2 linked regions of the Streptomyces venezuelae genome follow. The protein of the gene in region 2 binds, or shares a complex with, the protein of the main gene of each other region. Links are inferred from orthologs where the notes say so. Each region holds a gene or a part of one and is shown on either strand. Other genes may lie near its edges.

Region 1 (9,638 bases), 3.1 Mb from region 2 along the record:
CGCTCACCGCGATACCCGACGAGCCGGAGAACGCGTCACCCGGCGCGGGCGGCTACTGGTCGGAGGCGTTCCAGCGCCTCGTGACCACGCTGCGCCTGCGCGCGGCGATCCGCGACGAACTCCCGCCCCCGTGACACGAGCCACCGTGACACAAGCCGCAGTGACACAGCCACGAGCCGCCGTGACACGAGGACGCGGGCACCCGCAGGTACGTACACGTACCTGCGGGTCGCGGGTGGCGACGCACACGCCCCCGCGACCCGCGTTCACACCTCACGGCCCTTCCGCCGGAAGGGTCAGACCGCGGCCTGCCGCACGTTCCCCCGGACCCACTCCACGATCGACGTGGTGGTGGCGCCGGGCGTGAAGATCTCCGCGACACCCTTCTCCTTGAGCGGCGCGATGTCCGCCTCGGGGATGATGCCGCCGCCGAACACCTTGATGTCCTCCGCGTCCCGCTCCTTCAGCAGCTCCAGCACGCGCGCGAACAGCGTGTTGTGCGCCCCGGACAGGATGGAGAGACCGATCGCGTCGGCGTCCTCCTGGATCGCGGTGTCCACCACCTGCTCGGGCGTCTGGTGCAGCCCGGTGTAGATGACCTCCATACCGGCGTCACGCAACGCCCGCGCGATCACCTTGGCCCCGCGGTCGTGCCCGTCGAGCCCCGGCTTCGCGACGACCACGCGGATCGGCCCGGCTGCCACACCCATCACTGCCTCCATGTACCGATATCCGTACCGACAACTGTCTGTCCCGGCACAGATACCCCGCACCGCACCGGCCGGGGAAGTGAACGAACGTTATCCCCAGCATCGCGCAAGCGGCAGTTTCGCGGTGGAGAGCGAGGGGGAAATCACACGTGGGACACGTTCGCTGCGCGCCGTCCGCAATCGAGGGGCTCACGCTCCGCATCCGGATCCGGCGCGAGGGGAGCCGCAACGAGACGCCGGTCCACCGCGCCGGCAGCCGCACGGCGTGGTGACACCGCACATCGGCGATGCAACGGGGGCACGGGGCCGCCTCGGAAGGGTGGCCCGGACAGCCATCGCACCTGCCGTCTCCTCGGCCACGACTCCCCCTAGGGCACACGGGGGACAGAGGCGTCCTTCCGTGCGCCAATCGGGAGGTCGACGATGTTGTTCACCGGGGCCCGCCCCTTTCGCCCACTCGGCTCACTGCTGCCGAGAATCGTCGGCCTCGGCCCACCCCCCTCGCTCCCGCACCTCCCCGCGCTGACGGCCCTGCTCCCGCTCCCCGCGCTCCCGTCGAAGATGGCCGGTCTGTCCGTGGCCCTTCTGAAGGCGACAGCCCTGGAGGTGGCGATCCTCGCCGGTCACCTCCTCCTCTATCCCTCCGGCATCGCCCAGGAACGTCGGGTGACACCCGTCCTGCCGCCCCCGGGCGCGCCCCGCCTCCCGTCGGACGACAGGCCTCCGGTTCTGCTGCTTCACGGCTTCATCGACAACCGCTCCGTGTTCGTGCTGCTCCGCCGCGCCCTGTCCCAGCAGGGCGGGCGCCGCGTCGAGTCCCTCAACTACTCCCCGCTGACCTGCGACGTCAGGGGCGCCGCCGAACTGCTCGGCCGCCACATCGAGGAACTCTGCGAGCGCACGGGACACGCCCGGGTCGACGTCGTCGGTCACAGTCTCGGCGGGCTGATCGCCCGCTACTACGCGCAGCGACAGGGCGGCGACGCCCGCATCCGCACCCTGGTCACGCTCGGCACGCCGCACGCGGGCACCCGCGTGGTGCCGCTCGCGAACGCGCACCCCATCGTCCGGCAGATGCGTCCGGGCTCCGATGTCATCGAGGAGCTCAAGGAACCGGCGCCGGACTGCCGCACTCAGTTCGTGAGTTTCTGGAGCGATCTCGACCAGATCATGGACCCCCTGGAGACGGCCTGCGTGGACCACCCCGACCTGACCGCGCAGAACGTCCGCGTCACCGGCATCGGCCACCTCGCGCTGCCGGTGCACCCCGCAGTCGCGAACGGAATACGCCAGGCACTCGACCTGGCGAACCCGGGGGCCGATGCCCAGAGCGCACCGGGCGGACTGACGGTCGCCTGACCGCCGCCAACTATCGAACGGATCTCGAACGCAAAGCCAAGGTCGTGTTCTCAGACCGCCGAAAGGCGGCCGAATGCCCGTTTCCTGCGAGCACGAAACCTGGGGAAGATTGTCGCGCCCGTATACCGCCGGGTACAGTCGCCGCACTGCTCTGCCCCTGCTGCCGAGGCGAAAGAGAAGTTGGTGAACGACCGTCACCCGTCGGGGAGCTCAATGCCCCCGTCCTCGGCACCCGGCGCCGACTACGCGCACTACGCGACGTACGACGAACAGAGTGCCCAGCACAACGGCTACGGCCACGACACCTATTCCACCGGAAGTTTCGACACCGGCAGCCTCGCCACCGGCAGTTTCGACACCGGAACGTTCGCGGTCGACCCCCTCTTCGGCGACATGCCGGACAACGGGCACGACACGGGCCAGTGGGCGACCACGACGAGCCCGCAGCAGACGGCCACTTACGACGCGTACGCCGAGCAGTACTACGCGGCCACCTACGACGGCAGCTACGACACCGCCTCGATGTGGTCGACCGGCGGTCATCAGCAGGTCGCAGGCATCCCCGCCCAGCAGGGCCCGGACTCCACGGGCCAGTGGGACACGACCGCCTGGCACGAGGACCCGCAGAACGGCCCCCAGACCGGCCAGTGGGACACGCAGACCTTCGACACGGGTGCGTACGACGCGACGGCGTGGAACGCCGCCGACGACACCCCCGAGTCACACCAGGCGCACGACGCCACCGACTTGCTCGGCTCGCCCGTCCCGCACGACGCGTCCCACACGTACGACACCGAGGGCGACGCGGCGTACGAACCCGCGGACACCGAGTCGGCCGACTCCCCCAGCCCCGCGCCCCGTTCCTCCCGCGGAAGGAACGCCGGACCCGCGGCGGGCGGCCGCTCCAGGACCCGTCGCCGTACCCCTGCCAAGCGTTCCGCGCTCTTCACCATCGCGGTTCCCTCGGCCTGCGTGATGGGGGTCGCCGGAGTGGCGGCCGCGTCCGTCGGGAACTTCGGCGGGGACGACACGCAGGACTCGACGACGACGGCATCGGCTCCCGACGCCACGTCCGTGCAGCCCTCCGCCGCCAACAGCAAGCTGGACACGCAGCTGGCGAACCTCTCCGCGGACGCGGGCGACTTCGCGGACCGCGCCAGCCGCACGCAGGAGCGCATCGACCTCAAGGCCGAGAAGGCAGCCGCCGAGAAGAAGGCGGCCGCGGAAGCCGCGCGCAAGGAGCGGCTGCGCCCCAAGTTCGCCCTGCCGGTGAAACAGCACGGCCTCAGCGCGCAGTTCGGCCAGGCGGGCGTCAACTGGATGTCGGCGCACTCCGGAATCGACTTCCCGGTGTCGTACGGCACCGAGGTCCTCGCCGCGACCGACGGCACCGTGACGACCAAGTGGAACAGCGCCTACGGCAACATGGCGATCGTCACCGCGAAGGACGGTACGGAGACGTGGTACTGCCACCTCTCCACGCACAAGATCTCCAGCGGTCCCGTGAAGGCGGGCGAGACCATCGCCTTCTCCGGGAACTCCGGCAACTCCACGGGCCCGCACCTGCACTTCGAGGTGCGGCCCGCAGGCGGCTCGGCGATCGACCCGCTGCCGTGGCTCCGCAGCCACGGCCTCGACCCGACGTAACGTAACTCCGGCCGCCGGCCTGCGTCTCAGAGCCTGTCTGTGAACCCCCGCCCGCGCCCCGACGCACGGCACGCGCTCCCCCAAGCTCTCGGCTGCGTCGAGCAGGGGGACCCCCATGCCGCACGGCGTCCCAGGACAGGTGGCTCCGCCACATGACCTGGGACGCCGCACACCGATCGCACGCACCGACCGCCGCTGCGTCCTCGCTCAGCGCGGACGGCGGGGGTTCACAGACAGGCTCTTACAGCTTCTCCACCGGTGCGTACCGCAGCAGGAGGCGCTTCGGCTTGGGCTCGCCGAAGTCCACCGTCGCCTCGGCGTTCGCACCCGTCCCCTTCACGCCGACCACGGTCCCGAGGCCGAACTGGTCGTGCGTGACACGGTCACCGACGGCGAGCGACACGACCGGCTTCTCCGACGCGCGGCGCGTCGCGAAGCCCTGTGCGCCGCCGGTCCGCGACCGCGACGAGGACAGCGACGAAGCGATGCCCGCGGCGGGCCCGGACGCGGCCGGCGCGCCGACCGAACCGGTCCGCTTCCAGTCCAGGTGCGTGTCCGGGATCTCCTCGAGGAAGCGCGACGGCGGGTTGTACGACGGCGTGCCCCAGGCGCTGCGCATGGACGACCGCGTCAAATAGAGCCGTTCACGCGCGCGGGTGATGCCCACGTACGCGAGACGACGCTCCTCCTCCAGCTCCTTGACCTGCCCGAGGGAGCGCATGTGCGGAAAGACGCCGTCCTCCATGCCGGTCAGGAACACGACGGGGAACTCCAGGCCCTTGGCGGTGTGCAGGGTCATCAGCGTGATGACTCCGGAGCCGTCGTCCTCCTCGTCGGGGATCTGGTCGGAGTCTGCGACCAGGGCGACGCGCTCCAGGAAGTCCGAGAGCGTGCCGGCCGGAGCGGCGCCTTCACCGGCGTCGCCTCCCTCGCCCTCGCCTGCGTCCGCCCCGCCCTGCGTGGTGTCCGCGGCCTGATTGTTGTCCTGCTCGAACTCCAGGGCCACGGCGGCGAGCTCCTGGAGGTTCTCGATGCGGGTCTCGTCCTGCGGGTCGGTCGAGGCCTGCAGCTCGGCCAGGTAGCCGGTCCGTTCGAGCACGGCCTCCAGGACGACTGCCGGGCCCGCGCCCGACTCGACGACGGTCCGCAGCTCCTCCATGAGCGTGTTGAAACGCTTGACGGCGTTGGTGGAGCGGGCCGCCATTCCGTACGCCTCGTCGACGCGGCGGAGCGCCTGCGGGAAGGAGATCTTCTCGCGCTGCGCCAGCGCGTCGATCATGGCTTCGGCACGGTCGCCGATGCCGCGCTTCGGTACGTTGAGGATGCGGCGCAGCGGGACCGCGTCCTCGGGGTTGGCGAGAACGCGCAGGTAGGCCAGCACATCGCGGACCTCCTTGCGCTCGTAGAAGCGGACGCCGCCGACCACCTTGTAGGGCAGGCCGACGCGGATGAAGATCTCTTCGAAAACACGGGACTGGGCGTTCGTCCGGTAGAAGATCGCCACGTCGCCGGCCTTCGCGTCGCCCGCGTCGGTGAGGCGGTCGATCTCGTCGGCGACGAACTGCGCCTCGTCGTGCTCGGTGTCGGCGACGTATCCGGTGATGCGTGCGCCCTCGCCCTGGTTGGTCCACAGGTTCTTGGGGCGGCGGCTCTCGTTCCGCTCGATGACCGCGTTGGCGGCGGTCAGGATCGTCTGGGTGGAGCGGTAGTTCTGCTCCAGGAGGATCGTCGTCGCGTCCGTGTAGTCCTCTTCGAACTGGAGGATGTTGCGGATCGTGGCGCCGCGGAAGGCGTAGATGGACTGGTCGGCGTCGCCCACCACGCACAGCTCCGCGGGGTCGTCACCCTCGCCGCCGGAGGGCCCGACCAGCTCGCGCACCAGCGCGTACTGCGCGTGGTTCGTGTCCTGGTACTCATCGACCATCACGTGCCGGAAACGGCGCCTGTAGTGCTCGGCGACGTCCGGGAAGGCACGCAGCAGGTGGACCGTCGTCATGATCAGGTCGTCAAAGTCCAGCGCGTTCGCCTCGCGGAGGCGCGACTGGTACATGGCATAGGCCTGGGCGAGGGTCTTCTCGAAGCCATCAGCGGCCTGACCTGCGAAGTCCTCTTCGTCGATCAGCTCGTTCTTCAGGTTCGAGATCTTGGCGCTGAACGACTTCGGCGGGAACTTCTTCGGGTCGAGGTCCAGATCACGGCAGACCAGGGCCATGAGGCGCTTGGAGTCGGCGGCGTCGTAGATCGAGAAGGAGGACGTGAAGCCCAGCTTCTTGTACTCACGGCGGAGGATGCGGACACAGGCGCTGTGGAAGGTCGACACCCACATGGCGTTCGCCCGGGGACCCACGAGCTGCTCGACGCGCTCCTTCATCTCGCCCGCGGCCTTGTTCGTGAAGGTGATCGCGAGGATCTGGCCGGGGTGCACGCCGCGCTCGGCCAGCAGGTACGCGATGCGGTGGGTCAGCACGCGGGTCTTGCCGGATCCGGCACCGGCGACGATGAGCAGCGGGGAGCCCGCGTGCACGACGGCCGCGCGCTGGTTCTCGTTCAGCCCGTCGAGGAGCGTCGCCGGGTCGATGACCGGGCGGGCGGCGCCGTCGCGGTAGTGCGTGTCCCGGGTCATGGGCGCGTCGAACTTCCCGTCGAACAGGTCGTCCGGAATGGGCTCCGGAGCGCTGTCCTCGGGCGGCGGCGGGGGCGCTTCGTCCGCGGCCCGGGAGGGCTGCAGGTCCGCCAGGAAGCTGTCATCAAAGAGGCTGCTCATCGCCTCCCGAGTCTAGGCGGCCCCACTGACAACCCGCTGCGGGTTCCGGACAGACCGGTCCACGTCACACGACGCGCCGGTCCACGCCACAGGACACGCCGGGCCGGGTCACGCCCTGCCCGCGGACGATCACACTCCGACAAGACCGCCCGCGCGCCGCACACGCCCGCGAGAGATAACGAAAATGTATCGGGCATATCGAACATCAACCTTCACAGGCACCACACGAGTTGGCTAGCGTGCCCGGCGGGCCACTCGTCCCCCCACCGGCGAACCCCGCCGGGAACGGGCGGCCTCCGCCGAGTCCGACGTGTTCGGAGCCGGGGACCCACCGAGAACTTGGGGTGAATCGGTCCCGTACTTCGTACGGGACCGTAGGGCAGCCTTCCGAACCATCCGCCCGAACCCGACAGCTAACCCGGTAGGCGGTCTACGGAAGGAGTCGCCTCCTTGGCGTCGCACCGCAAGCCGCGGGACCGGGCAGCCGGCATTCGTACGGCCCCCGCCATCGGCATCACGACGGCAGCCCTCACCTCCGTCGCCCTCCTGTCGCAGAGCGCACAGGCCGCGCCCTCGGCGCCCACCAGGCCCAGCCTCGAAGAGGTGCAGAAGAAGGTCGACGAGCTCTACCAGCAGGCGGGGGTCGCCACCCAGAAGTACAACTCGGCCAAGGAGCGCACCGAGAAGCAGCGCAAGAAGGTCGACCGGCTCCTCGACGACGTGGCGCGGCGCACGGACAAGCTGAACGACGCACGCCAGGAGCTGGGCTCGTTCGCCGCCGCGCAGTACCGCACCGGCGCCGTCTCCGAGACGGCCACGATGATGCTCGCGAACGACCCGCAGGGTTACTTCGACCAGAACCACCTGGCGGACCGGCTCACCACGCGCCAGAAGAAGGCGGTCGACGCCTACCAGGCGGAGCAGGCGTCGGCGACGAAGCAGCGCACGAAGGCCGCGAAGAGCCTGGAGACGCTGACCGACTCCCGGGACGAGCTCAGGACGAGCAAGAAGACCGTCCAGAAGAAGCTGGGGGACGCGCGCGAGCTCCTCTCGAAGCTGACCGCCGAGGAGAAGGCGCGGCTCGCGGAGATCGAGCGGAAGAAGAAGCAGGAGGCCAAGCGCAAGGCGGAGAAGCTGGCGCGCGAGCAGGCCGCCGAGGCGGAGCGCAAGCGCAAGGCGGAGGAGGCGGCCCAGCGGGAGAAGGAGCGGGAGGGAGGCCAGGGCACCGGTTCGGACTCCGGCACCGGCTCAGGTTCCGGTTCCGATTCCGGTTCGGGCTCCGGAAGCTCGGACGGCGGCTACGCCACCAAGGCCGCGAAGGTCATCGCCTTCGCGGAGGCCCAGATCGGCAAGCCGTACGTCTGGGGCGCCACCGGCCCCGACTCCTACGACTGCTCCGGCCTCACGCAGGACGCGTGGAAGGCGGCGGGGATCTCGCTGCCGCGCACCACGTGGGACCAGGTGAAGGTCGGCACGACGGTGAAGACCGCCGACGCTGAACCGGGTGACCTGGTGTTCTTCTACGACGACATCAGCCACGTGGGGATCTACATCGGCGACGGCAAGATGATCCACGCCCCGAAGCCGGGCGCGAACGTCCGCGTCGAGTCGATCTACTACATGCCGATCCACAGCGTGGTCCGCCCCGCCTGACGCGGCGGCGCCCGTTCCACGCGCGCGTGGCCCGTATCCGGGAGGGATACGGGCCACGCGCGCGTAGAGGCCGAAAACTCAGGGTCGGATCGGGGCCGCCCCAGGACCGGCTCAGGGCCGACTCAGGACCGGCTCGGCCCCTCAGGTCCGCCCCCGGCCCGCTCAGGTCCAGAGCACAGCGATGAAGATGTTCGCCGTGGTCAGCAGGCCGACCGCCCCGAACATGCCCTTGTCGACCTTCTCCTCGTCGCGCTTCACGTAGACCAGCGCGAGGATCACGATCAGCACGGCCAGCTTGACGCCGATCTTGACGTTGTTGACCGTGTGGTCGTCCGCCTGGTTGAGGCCCACCAGGGCCACACCGGTGACGAGCATGGTCAGCGCGCCGTGCAGCATCGCGGGGCTGAAACGCGCGGTGCCCTGGCCCATCTGCTTCATCTGGGTCAGGAAACCGCCCAGGAGCGAGGCGATGCCGATGATGTGCAGGCCGACGAAGAGATGGATGAGTACGTCCATGAGGCCGGAGCCTAGCCGGGCCCTCCGCCGCACCCGGCAGGCGCCCCTGTAGCACCGCCCCGTCTTCGGATACGCAGGAAACGAGCCATCGGTCAGACCCGCGAGCGAAACGGCCACCACCCCACGACGCACACGGTCACGCCCGGACACCGTTCCGCCCACTTCCGTCTATTGCGCACAATCCATCACCAACCCGTGACGGCCAGGTTTAGCGTCCTCCACCAGGTGACCGGCTCCCCACCGCCGTCCGACCCGGGACGGCCGTCGGTCACCACCGCCGAGAAACCCGGCGGCGGCCTGCTCCCCCTGTGCGGGCCGCCGCCGGACACGTGAGGAGCCCTTCTTCGTGCCAGCGCACCGCAAGCCCCGACAGCGCTCGCTCAGCGGCAGCACGGTCCGCACCGCCGCCACCCTCGCCCTCGCCGGCGCCGCCTCGGCCACCGCCTTCGACGGCACGGGACACGCAGATCCCCGGCTCGGCCCCGCCGAGGTGAAGTCCAAGGTCGACTCGCTCTACCGCGAGGCGGAGACCGCCACCGAGAAGTACAACGGCGCCAAGGAGAAGGCGGAAAAGGCCGAAAAGACACTCGGTAACCTGCGCGACGAAGCCGCCCGCAAGACGGAGAAACTCAACACCGCCCGCAACAGCCTGGGTTCGTACGCCGCCGCCCAGTACCGCGCGGGCGGCATCGACCCCTCCCTACAGCTCGCGCTCTCCTCCGACCCCGACCAGTTCCTGGACCGCGCGTCACGTGCCGATCGCGCCGGCAGCCGCCAGGCCGTGGCCGTCGGCGAGGTACGGGACCAGGTGCGGGAGCTCGACCGACTGCGCGACCGGGCCGACGACCGGCTCGAAGCTCTCCGCACGCGCCAGGCGGAGCTGCGCAAGCACAAGAAGACGATCACCGGAAAGCTCGGTGAGGCGAAGCGCCTCCTGTCCCGCCTCACCGCCGAACAGCGCGCCGAGCTCGCCGGCCCCTCGGACGATC
Region 2 (9,469 bases):
GCAGCGGGTTGGCGCCCATCGCGAGGCCCACGGCCTGGGCCGCGCCCGGACTGCCGACGCGGCGGGCGAGGTCTCCGTAGCCCACCACCGCTCCGTACGGCACGCCTGCCGCGAGTTCGCGCAGCACCTGGCGGTTGAAGCCGGTGACCAGGGACCAGTCGAGCGGCAGCTCGAAGTCGTGCCGCTCGCCCGCGAAGTACTCCCGGAGCTGCGCCTTCGGCCCGGCGAGCAGGGGTGAGTCCGGCGCGTGGACCGGCTCGGCGCCCAGGCGGGAGCCGAGCCGGTCCAGGGTCTTGTCGCGCACCGCCTCCGTGGCGTGGAAGCCCACGGTGACCAGTCCGTCGTCGGTCGCGACGAGCAGCAGCGGGCCGATGTCGCTGTCGACGACGGCCCACACGGCGGCCGTGCGCCCGTCCTGCGCGGTGGGGTTCATGACGACACCGTACGACCGCCCACTGACAACGCCGTCAGTCGCCGTCAGCCGCCGGCGGCCGGCGCGGTCAGCCGTCGCGCAGCGCCTTGCGCACGACGTCCGGCGTGTTGGTGATGATCCCGTCCACGCCGAAGCCCGCGGCCCGCTTGGCGTTCGGGGCGTCGTTCACGGTCCACGTGAAGATCTCCAGCGGCTTGCCGTGCGGGCCCCTGAGCGCGTGGATCGCGGAGACGTACGCGGCCGAGATGGACGTGTGCGTCGAGTTGATCTGGTCGGCGAAGCGCGCGTACGCGGGGAGGTCGGCGACCGAGTGGGTGCCGAGGAAACCGGTCTTCACGTCGGGCCGCAGCTTGTGCACCGTCTTCACACTGTCCGCGCTGAAGCTCTGGATCACCAGCTTGCTCTTCACGTGGTGCTTGTCGAGCCAGCCCTCGTTGCGCAGGATCCGCAGGCCCTGCTTCTCGATGCCGGGGTACAGCTCGGGCTTCTTGAACTCGAAGACCAGCTTCTGGTGGTTGTGGGAGACCCGCCGCATGTACTGCTTCAGGGTGGGCACGCGCTGACCCGCGTACTTCTCGCTGAACCAGCTGCCCGCGTCGAGCTTGGCTATCTCGGCCGCAGTGAAGTCCTTGACCTTCCAGGGGGCGCGGTCGGGGTAGAGCTCCTCGACGTTGGTCGTCCGCTTCAGGGTGTCGTCGTGCATGATCACCAGCTCGCCGTCCTTGGTGCGCTGGACGTCGTTCTCGACCCAGCGGAACCCCATGTCGCGGGCCTTGTCGATGGCCGCGATGGTGTTCTCCGGGGCGTAGGCCGAGGCGCCGCGGTGCGCGACGACCAGCGGCTGGTCGTGTTTGACGGTGCCCGGCGCCGGGGTCTGCGCGGAGGCGGTGGCGGTGGGGAGGACGAGTGCACCGGCTCCCAGGAGGGCAGCGGTGGTGGCGGCAGCACGTGCGTACACGGGTACTCCTCGCGTCGTGTGATCGCGGACGGCTTGAGAGTGACAGTCCACGGCCAACGGGAGACAGGTGCAGGATGGCCACAGGTTGAACGGAGTCGTCAAAGACAAGGACCCCGCGCGTGGGGATGGCGATTCTTTGCCGGAAAATCGTTCGTACGTTCCGGGCTGAGCTTTACTCTCAGCCTCAGCCGACGGCCTTTCAGATGGCCGCCGGACGGGGGTGCATGGAGCGTATTCAGGGCATTTGTTCACGACAGGCGGAAGGGCTACCGGGCATGCAGGGCACGGTCGACGGGTTCAGCTACGGAGTCGTCACGCCGGTGGTGGCCTACCTCATGGCGTGTCTGGGAGGGGCGCTCGGGCTGCGCTGCACGACCAGATCGCTGCTCGTGGAGCACTCCTGGCGGCCCGGCTGGCTGGCACTCGGCTCGGCCGCGATCGGCTCCGGGATCTGGACCATGCACTTCATAGCCATGATGGGCTTCACCGTCGAGGAAGCCCCGATCCACTACGACAAGCCGCTGACCTTCGCGAGTCTCGCCGTCGCCATCGTCATGGTCGGCATCGGGATCTTCATCGTCGGCTACCGCGGCGCGACGGGCACCGCCCTCTTCACCGGCGGGACGATCACCGGACTCGGCGTCGCCACGATGCACTACCTGGGAATGGCCGGTATGCGTCTTCGCGGGACGCTGGAGTACAACACGCTGACCGTCGCCGCGTCCGTGGTGATCGCCATGGTCGCCGCGACCGCCGCGCTCTGGGCGGCCGGGCAGGTCAGGGGGATCCTGTGGAGCCTCGGCGCCAGCCTCGTCATGGGACTGGCCGTGAGCGGCATGCACTACATGGGCATGGCGGGCCTCAGCGTCCATCTGCACGGCTCGGGCGCCGCCCCGCCCGGTGACTCGCCCGCGGAGATCCTCGCGCCCATGATGATCGGCCCGCTCGCCTTCCTGCTCCTCGCCGGGGTCATCGTGATGTTCGACCCGCTCATGGTGATGGGCGGCCAGGCGGACGTCAGGAACCCCGCGAACGGCAACCGCACCCGGCAGGCCTACCCCGTCCCGCGCTCCGGCGACCGGCACGTGCCCGTCTCCCGCCGCAGGACCCGGCCGCGCTCCCGCACCCGCCCCGGCTCCCGCACCCCGCAGAACTGGTGAGGTCGGCCGCACCCGGCGGCGCCCCGCGGGACCGAACCGGGGCGCCGCCGGACGGCCGGTCCCGCCCCGTTGTCAGTGCGGAGTCGTACGGTTGATTCCATGCGGCCCGTATCCAAGATCGAACGCACGGTGGCACCTTTCGAGGTCGTCAGTCCGTACCAGCCCAGCGGCGACCAGCCGACCGCCATCGCCGACCTCGAGCGGCGCATCCGCGCGGGTGAGAAGGATGTCGTCCTGCTCGGCGCGACCGGCACCGGCAAGTCCGCCACCACCGCGTGGATGATCGAGAAGCTCCAGCGCCCCACCCTCGTGATGGCGCCGAACAAGACACTGGCCGCCCAGCTGGCGAACGAGTTCCGTGAGCTCCTGCCGAACAACGCCGTCGAGTACTTCGTCTCGTACTACGACTACTACCAGCCGGAGGCGTACGTTCCGCAGTCGGACACGTACATCGAGAAGGACTCCTCGATCAACGAGGAGGTGGAGCGCCTGCGCCACTCCGCCACGAACTCGCTGCTGACCCGCCGCGACGTGGTCGTGGTCGCCTCCGTCTCCTGCATCTACGGCCTCGGCACCCCGCAGGAGTACGTGGACCGCATGGTCCCCCTCAAGGTCGGCGAGGAGATCGACCGCGACCAGCTCCTGCGCCGCTTCGTCGACATCCAGTACACGCGCAACGACCTGGCGTTCACGCGCGGCACCTTCCGCGTCCGCGGCGACACCATCGAGATCTTCCCGGTCTACGAAGAGCTGGCCGTGCGCATCGAGATGTTCGGCGACGAGATCGAGGCCCTCTCCACCCTGCACCCGCTCACCGGCGAGGTCATCAGCGACGACGACCACCTGTACGTCTTCCCGGCCTCGCACTACGTAGCGGGTCCCGAGCGCCTGGAGAAGGCCGTCACCGGCATCGAGAAGGAGCTCACCGAGCGCCTCGCCGAGCTGGAGAAGCAGGGCAAGATGCTGGAGGCCCAGCGCCTGCGCATGCGCACCACGTACGACCTGGAGATGCTCCGCCAGATCGGCTCCTGCTCCGGCGTCGAGAACTACTCGATGCACTTCGACGACCGCGCCCCCGGCACCGCCCCCAACACCCTCCTCGACTACTTCCCGGAGGACTTCCTCCTGGTCCTCGACGAGTCGCACGTCACGGTCCCGCAGATCGGCGCGATGTACGAGGGCGACGCCTCCCGCAAGCGCACCCTCGTCGACCACGGCTTCCGGCTGCCCTCCGCGCTGGACAACCGCCCCCTGAAGTGGGAGGAGTTCCTCGGCCGCATCGGGCAGACGGTCTACCTCTCGGCGACCCCGGGGAAGTACGAGCTCTCGCGCGGCGACGGCTTCGTCGAGCAGATCATCCGCCCCACCGGCCTCGTCGACCCCGAGGTCGTCGTCAAGCCCACCGAGGGCCAGATCGACGACCTCGTGCACGAGATCCGCACGCGCACCGAGAAGGACGAGCGCGTCCTGGTCACCACCCTCACCAAGAAGATGGCCGAGGACCTCACGGACTACTTCCTGGAGCTCGGCATCCAGGTCCGCTACCTGCACAGCGACGTCGACACCCTGCGCCGCGTGGAGCTCCTGCGCGAACTGCGCGCCGGTGAGTACGACGTCCTGGTCGGCATCAACCTCCTCCGTGAGGGACTCGACCTCCCCGAGGTCTCCCTCGTGGCGATCCTCGACGCCGACAAGGAGGGCTTCCTGCGCTCCGGCACCTCCCTGATCCAGACCATCGGCCGCGCGGCGCGCAACGTGTCCGGCCAGGTCCACATGTACGCCGACAAGATCACTCCGGCGATGGAGAAGGCCATCGACGAGACCAACCGGCGCCGCGAGAAGCAGATCGCGTACAACAAGGAGAAGGGCATCGATCCACAGCCCCTCCGCAAGAAGATCAACGACATCGTGTCGCAGATCGCCCGCGAGGAAGTCGACACCGAGCAGCTCCTCGGCTCCGACTACCGCAAGGCGAAGGCCGGTAAGGCACCGGTGCCCTCGCTCGGCGGCGAGGCGGCCAAGGCGGGCAAGGCCGCCGCGCCCGCCAAGGGCAAGGCGAAGGGCAAGAAGGGCGCCCAGACCGTCCCCACCGACCGGCCCGCCGCCGAACTGGCCGAGCAGATCGACGAGATGACCGAGCGCATGCGCGCGGCCGCCGCCGACCTGCAGTTCGAGATCGCGGCCCGGCTGCGCGACGAGGTGTCGGAGATGAAGAAGGAACTCCGGCAGATGCGGGAGGCGGGCCAGGCCTGATCCCGGTCGGCCCGAGCCCGGCCCGATGCTGTGACGGCAGGGCCTCGGGAACACGTCTGGGGCCCGGGAAACGGCGTACTGCCCGGTCTGTTGCAAAGCCGCCACAAAGTACGGCCCGGACTGCTGCTTCGCAGGTCGGAGTGCATAAGGTGCTGGGCAACCGCAAGAGGCGGTTGCCCAGGCAGTTCGAGAGGGGACAGCGCGTGACGGTCAACATGACCAAGGGTCAGGCCATCAGCCTGCAGAAGGACGACGGGGGCGCCCTGACCGCGGTGCGCATGGGACTGGGGTGGCAGGCGGCTCCGCGCCGCGGTCTGTTCGGCTCGCGGACCCGTGAGGTCGATCTGGACGCCTCGGCGGTGCTGTTCGCCGACAAGCAGCCGGTGGACGTCGTGTTCTTCCGCCACCTGGTGAGCGACGACGGCTCCGTGCGGCACACCGGCGACAACCTCGTGGGCGGCGTCGGCGCGGGCGGGGACGACGAGGCGATCCTCGTCGACCTCCAGCGGATCCCCGTCCACATCGACCAGATCGTCTTCACGGTGAACTCGTTCACCGGCCAGACCTTCCAGGAGGTGCAGAACGCGTTCTGCCGCCTGGTCGACGAGACCAACGGCCAGGAGCTCGCGCGCTACACCCTGGACGGCGGCGGCCAGTACACCGCGCAGATCATGGCGAAGGTCCACCGGGCGGGCGCGGGCTGGCAGATGACGGCCATCGGCACTCCGGCCAACGGCCGCACCTTCCAGGACCTGATGCCGTCGATCCTGCCGCACCTGTAGAGCGCCACAAGCACCATCCGTACGTACAAGGGGGAACGAACGCGATGACGGCCGAGCTGGTGCGGGGGCAGAACCACCCGCTTCCCGGGACCCGTATGGAGATCCGCGTGTCGGCGGGCCGGCCCGTCGTCGCGGGCGCCACACTCGGCGACGACCGGGGCCGGGTCCACGGCGTGGAGTGGGTGGCCCACCCCGGCTCGCCCACCCTGCCGGGCCTCGAGGTGTCCAAGCAGGCGGCCGCCGACCACCGCCTCGCCGTCGACCTCGGCGCCCTCCACGACACCGTGCACCGCGTCAGCGTCCTGCTCGCGCTGCCCGTCGGCGTCGAGGGTCCGGCCACGTTCCGCGCCCTCGCCGCACCCTTCATCGCGGTCACCGGACTCGACGGCACCGAGATCGCCAGCTACACCATCACCGACCTGGACGCCGAGTCCGCCGTCGTCGCCCTGGAGCTCTACCGCCGCCAGGGCGCCTGGAAGGTCCGCGCCGTCGGCCAGGGGTACGCGGGCGGCCTCGCCGACATGCTCACCGACCAGGGCCTGCCCGAGGCCCGCGAGCTGGCAGCCGCCATCAACGAAGCGGTCGCCCGGGGCCTGGCCCGCTCCGTGGCCGCCCCGCCGCCCCGCCCCGCCGAGGGCACCCGCGTGCGCACCGCGTCCCAGGGTCAGGAAGGCCACCCCGCCCCGCCGCCCGAGAGCCACCCCGACGCCGCACCAGGACGCCCCGCGCGGCAGCCGGGCGACGACGCCCCGCTCGCCCCCGCCGACCGGCCGAGCGGCGGCCCCGTCGACTACGCGCACCCGCGCCGCCAGACCACCGCGCCCCCGCCACCAGCGCCCACCGCACCACCGGCCCGCCCCGGGGAACCCGCCCAACCGGTCGCGGGCGACGCCACCGGCTGGTCCATGGAGGAGCGGCTCTACAACCAGGTGTGGGGCATGTTCGAGGATCTGGCCCGCACCACGGCGGCGTACCGCAGCGCCGTCGACTTCGCCGACTCCCGCATGGAGCAGGAGCTCGACAAGGTCCTCTCCGACCCGCGCAGCCGCATCGGCGGCGCGGGTGACGCCGCACGCGAGAGTGCCCGCGCCAAACACGCCGACCTCGTCGCCCGCGCCAGGGCCGCCCTCGACCGCGACCTCGCCCAGCTCGCCGCCGAGGCCGAGGTCGTCGAGCCCGCCCTGCCCCCGGCGTACGCGTCGTGGAGCAGCCCGGCCTGGCACGCCTACCGCGCTCCGATGGAGATCCCGATGGCGCTGCGCCTCGGCGACCTCCACCTGCCCGAGCGCGTCGACCTGCGCATCCCGATGCTCGTCCGGCTGCCCCTGGAGCGCGGCCTGTGGATCGACAGCGGCAAGGCCCTCACCAACTCCTTCACCGACGCCGCCGAGCTGCGCAGGCTGGCCATGGACACCGCCGTCGCGCACGCCGCGCGGCTCCTCGCGGCCTATCCGGCGGGCGAGTTCCAGGTGCACGTCATCGACGCGGCGGGCGCCGCCGCGTCCTCGCTCGCCCCGCTCGTGGAGGCCGGTGTGCTCGCCGGGCCCCCGGCCACCGGGGCGGCGGGCGTCGCGGACGTCCTCGGCGGGCTCACCCAGCGCGTGGACCTGGTCCAGATGGCCGTCCGCGGGGGCGCCGCCGACGCGCTGCCGCCGGACCTGGACATCGCCGAGCAGCTCCTGATCGTCAACGACTTCCCGCACGGCTTCGACGACCGGGCGGTGACGCAGCTGCGCTACCTCGCGGACGAGGGACCGGCCGTCGGCGTCCACCTCATGATGGTCGCCGACCGCGAGGACGCCGCCGCGTACGGCCCGCTGCTCGACCCGCTGTGGCGTGCGCTGCTGCGGCTGACGCCGGTGCCCGACGACCACCTCGCCGACCCCTGGGTCGGGCACACCTGGACGTACGACCCGCCGGTGATCCCGGCGAACAGCCAGATCCTGCGGCAGCTCCTCGACCGGATCGCGGTGGCCAGGCGCAATGGCGGGCGTTGACGTCAAAGCGACTTTTGTACCTCCCTGACCAGGCCTTTTGGTTTTCGTTTGCCGTCTCCTTTACCAATGCTTGGTGTTTCGCGTACGCTTCTACCTGCGGAGGGGAGTACTCCCGGCTGCGACGTACCCGTCAATACGGACCGCCATCGGTCCCGGGGCGTCGGCCCGACACATGGCGGCAACCGCCTCGGGTGGAAGAGACCTCCGGCAGCGACGACGCTGATCAGTAGCCGTACGACGCCGGAGGCGCAGTGGACGTTTCAATGACCCTGTGGGTGACGACCGTTCTCGGTCTGTGTGCCCTGATCGCGGTCGACTTCTTCATCGGGCGCAAGCCCCATGACGTGTCGATCAAGGAAGCCGGAATCTGGACGATCGTCTGGATCGTCCTCGCGGCGCTCTTCGGACTCGGCCTGCTCGTCGCGGGCGAGAGCCAGGCGTCCGGCGAGTTCTTCGCCGGCTTCATCACCGAGAAGTCCCTCTCCGTGGACAACCTCTTCGTCTTCATCCTGATCATGGCGAAGTTCTCGGTCCCCTCCCACCTGCAGCAGCGCGTGCTGCTGTTCGGCGTGCTGATAGCGCTGGTCCTGCGAGCGATCTTCATCGCCGCCGGCGCCGCGGTGATCGCCAACTTCTCGTGGGTCTTCTACATCTTCGGCGCGTTCCTCATCTACACCGCCTGGAAGCTCATCCAGGAGGCCCGCGCCGACGAGGAGGAAGAGGACTGGGAGGAGAACCGTCTCCTGAAGTCCATCGAGAAGAAGTTCGGCGTCTCGGACCGGTACGAGGGCACGAAGCTGTTCGTCAAGAAGAACGGCAAGAAGATCATGACGCCGCTCATGGTCGTCATGCTCGCCATCGGCACCACCGACGTGCTCTTCGCGATGGACTCCATCCCGGCGATCTTCGGCCTCACCCAGGACCCGTACATCGTCTTCACCGCCAACGCCTTCGCCCTGATGGGCCTCCGCCAGCTGTACTTCCTCATCGGCGGACTCCTCAGGAAGCTGGTCCACCTCAGCTACGGCCTGTCGGTGATCCTCGGCTTCATCGGCGTGAAGCTCGTCCTGCACGCCCTGCACGAGAACGGGGTGCACGTCCCCGAGATCTCCATCCCCGTCTCGCTCGGCGTCATCTGCGGCGTCCTGGTGATCACCACGATCACCAGCCTCATCGCCTCCAAGAAGCAGGAGCAGCAGGCCGCCGCCGAGGCCGGGGACGACGCCCGCAAGGACAGCGTCGAGGCCTGACGGCACCCCTCCCGCCCGGCAGCGGGCGGGAGGGACCGAGTAGCGGCACCAGAGCGCCCGGGGCAGCATCGAGTCATGGTCACTCGGCTCCGGGCGCTCGGCACGCAGTGGACGGCCGTGGTGCCCGTCCTCGCCATCGTTCTCCTCGCCCTCACCTGGGGGCGGGACCTGCCCGGCGTGGTGGTCGCCGTGGTGACACTGGTCCTCGCCGGGGCGGTGCTCGCCGCCGTCCACCACGCCGAGGTCATCGCGCACCGCGTCGGCGAGCCCTTCGGCTCACTCGTCCTCGCGGTCGCCGTCACCATCATCGAGGTGGCGCTGATCGTCACCCTCATGGCCGACGGCGGCGACAAGAGCTCCACCCTCGCGCGGGACACCGTCTTCGCCGCCGTGATGATCACCTGCAACGGCATCGTCGGACTCTGCCTCCTGGTGGGCGCGCTCCGCCACCGCGTCGCCGTCTTCAACCCCGAGGGCACCGGCGCCGCCCTCGCCACCGTCGCGACGCTGGCCACGCTCTGCCTGGTCCTGCCGACGTTCACCACCACCAAGCAGGGCCCCGAGTTCTCCACCGCCCAGCTCACCTTCGCCGCGATCGCCTCGATCGTCCTCTACGGCCTCTTCGTGACCACCCAG

Evidence for each region.
Region 1: the proteins of uvrB (region 2) and pcrA are in contact, whole or in part, in a crystal structure (PDB 7EGT), measured with the Thermus thermophilus proteins. The link is inferred for Streptomyces venezuelae from one-to-one orthologs. Residues at the interface, in WP_096411307.1 of Thermus thermophilus: Glu23, Leu25, Arg26, Asp27, Gly28, Glu29, Arg30, Phe31, Arg55, Glu326, Asp327, Phe328, Glu379, Ser382, Gln383, His398, Gly400, Arg401; in WP_096412145.1 of Thermus thermophilus: His654, Arg656, Phe657, Gln666, Asp668, Glu669, Lys680, Arg681, Leu682, Ser683, Lys685, Tyr686, Ala687.

The regions. Positions count from the first base shown.
Region 1 is NZ_CP029193.1:4,951,790-4,961,427, reverse strand. Bases 3,720-6,872 are described here. They hold pcrA (DNA helicase PcrA), read right to left. Parts: upstream 6,481-6,872; coding sequence 3,958-6,480; downstream 3,720-3,957. Outside these bases: DEJ47_RS23110 (DUF5691 domain-containing protein), read left to right, coding at 1-134; DEJ47_RS23105 (cobalamin B12-binding domain-containing protein), read right to left, coding at 297-710; DEJ47_RS23100 (lipase family alpha/beta hydrolase), read left to right, coding at 1,272-2,069; DEJ47_RS23095 (M23 family metallopeptidase), read left to right, coding at 2,283-3,716; DEJ47_RS23085 (C40 family peptidase), read left to right, coding at 6,931-8,133; DEJ47_RS23080 (hypothetical protein), read right to left, coding at 8,296-8,649; DEJ47_RS36510 (hypothetical protein), read left to right, coding at 8,845-8,982; DEJ47_RS23075 (NlpC/P60 family protein), read left to right, coding at 8,996-9,638. UniProt on the Escherichia coli protein: A helicase with DNA-dependent ATPase activity. Unwinds DNA duplexes with 3'-5' polarity. Translocates on single-stranded DNA with 3'-5' polarity. Initiates unwinding more efficiently from a nicked substrate than double-stranded DNA.
Region 2 is NZ_CP029193.1:1,873,714-1,883,182, reverse strand. What follows is about bases 2,244-5,227. They hold uvrB (excinuclease ABC subunit UvrB), read left to right. Parts: upstream 2,244-2,650; coding sequence 2,651-4,804; downstream 4,805-5,227. Other genes in these bases: DEJ47_RS08740 (TerD family protein), read left to right, coding at 5,008-5,227; DEJ47_RS08750 (MHYT domain-containing protein), read left to right, coding at 2,244-2,551. In the rest of the region: DEJ47_RS08760 (methylated-DNA--[protein]-cysteine S-methyltransferase), read right to left, coding at 1-433; DEJ47_RS08755 (glycerophosphodiester phosphodiesterase), read right to left, coding at 501-1,391; more of DEJ47_RS08750, read left to right, coding at 1,667-2,243; more of DEJ47_RS08740, read left to right, coding at 5,228-5,586; DEJ47_RS08735 (TerD family protein), read left to right, coding at 5,631-7,583; DEJ47_RS08730 (TerC family protein), read left to right, coding at 7,835-8,833; DEJ47_RS08725 (calcium:proton antiporter), read left to right, coding at 8,909-9,469. UniProt on the Escherichia coli protein: The UvrABC repair system catalyzes the recognition and processing of DNA lesions. A damage recognition complex composed of 2 UvrA and 2 UvrB subunits scans DNA for abnormalities.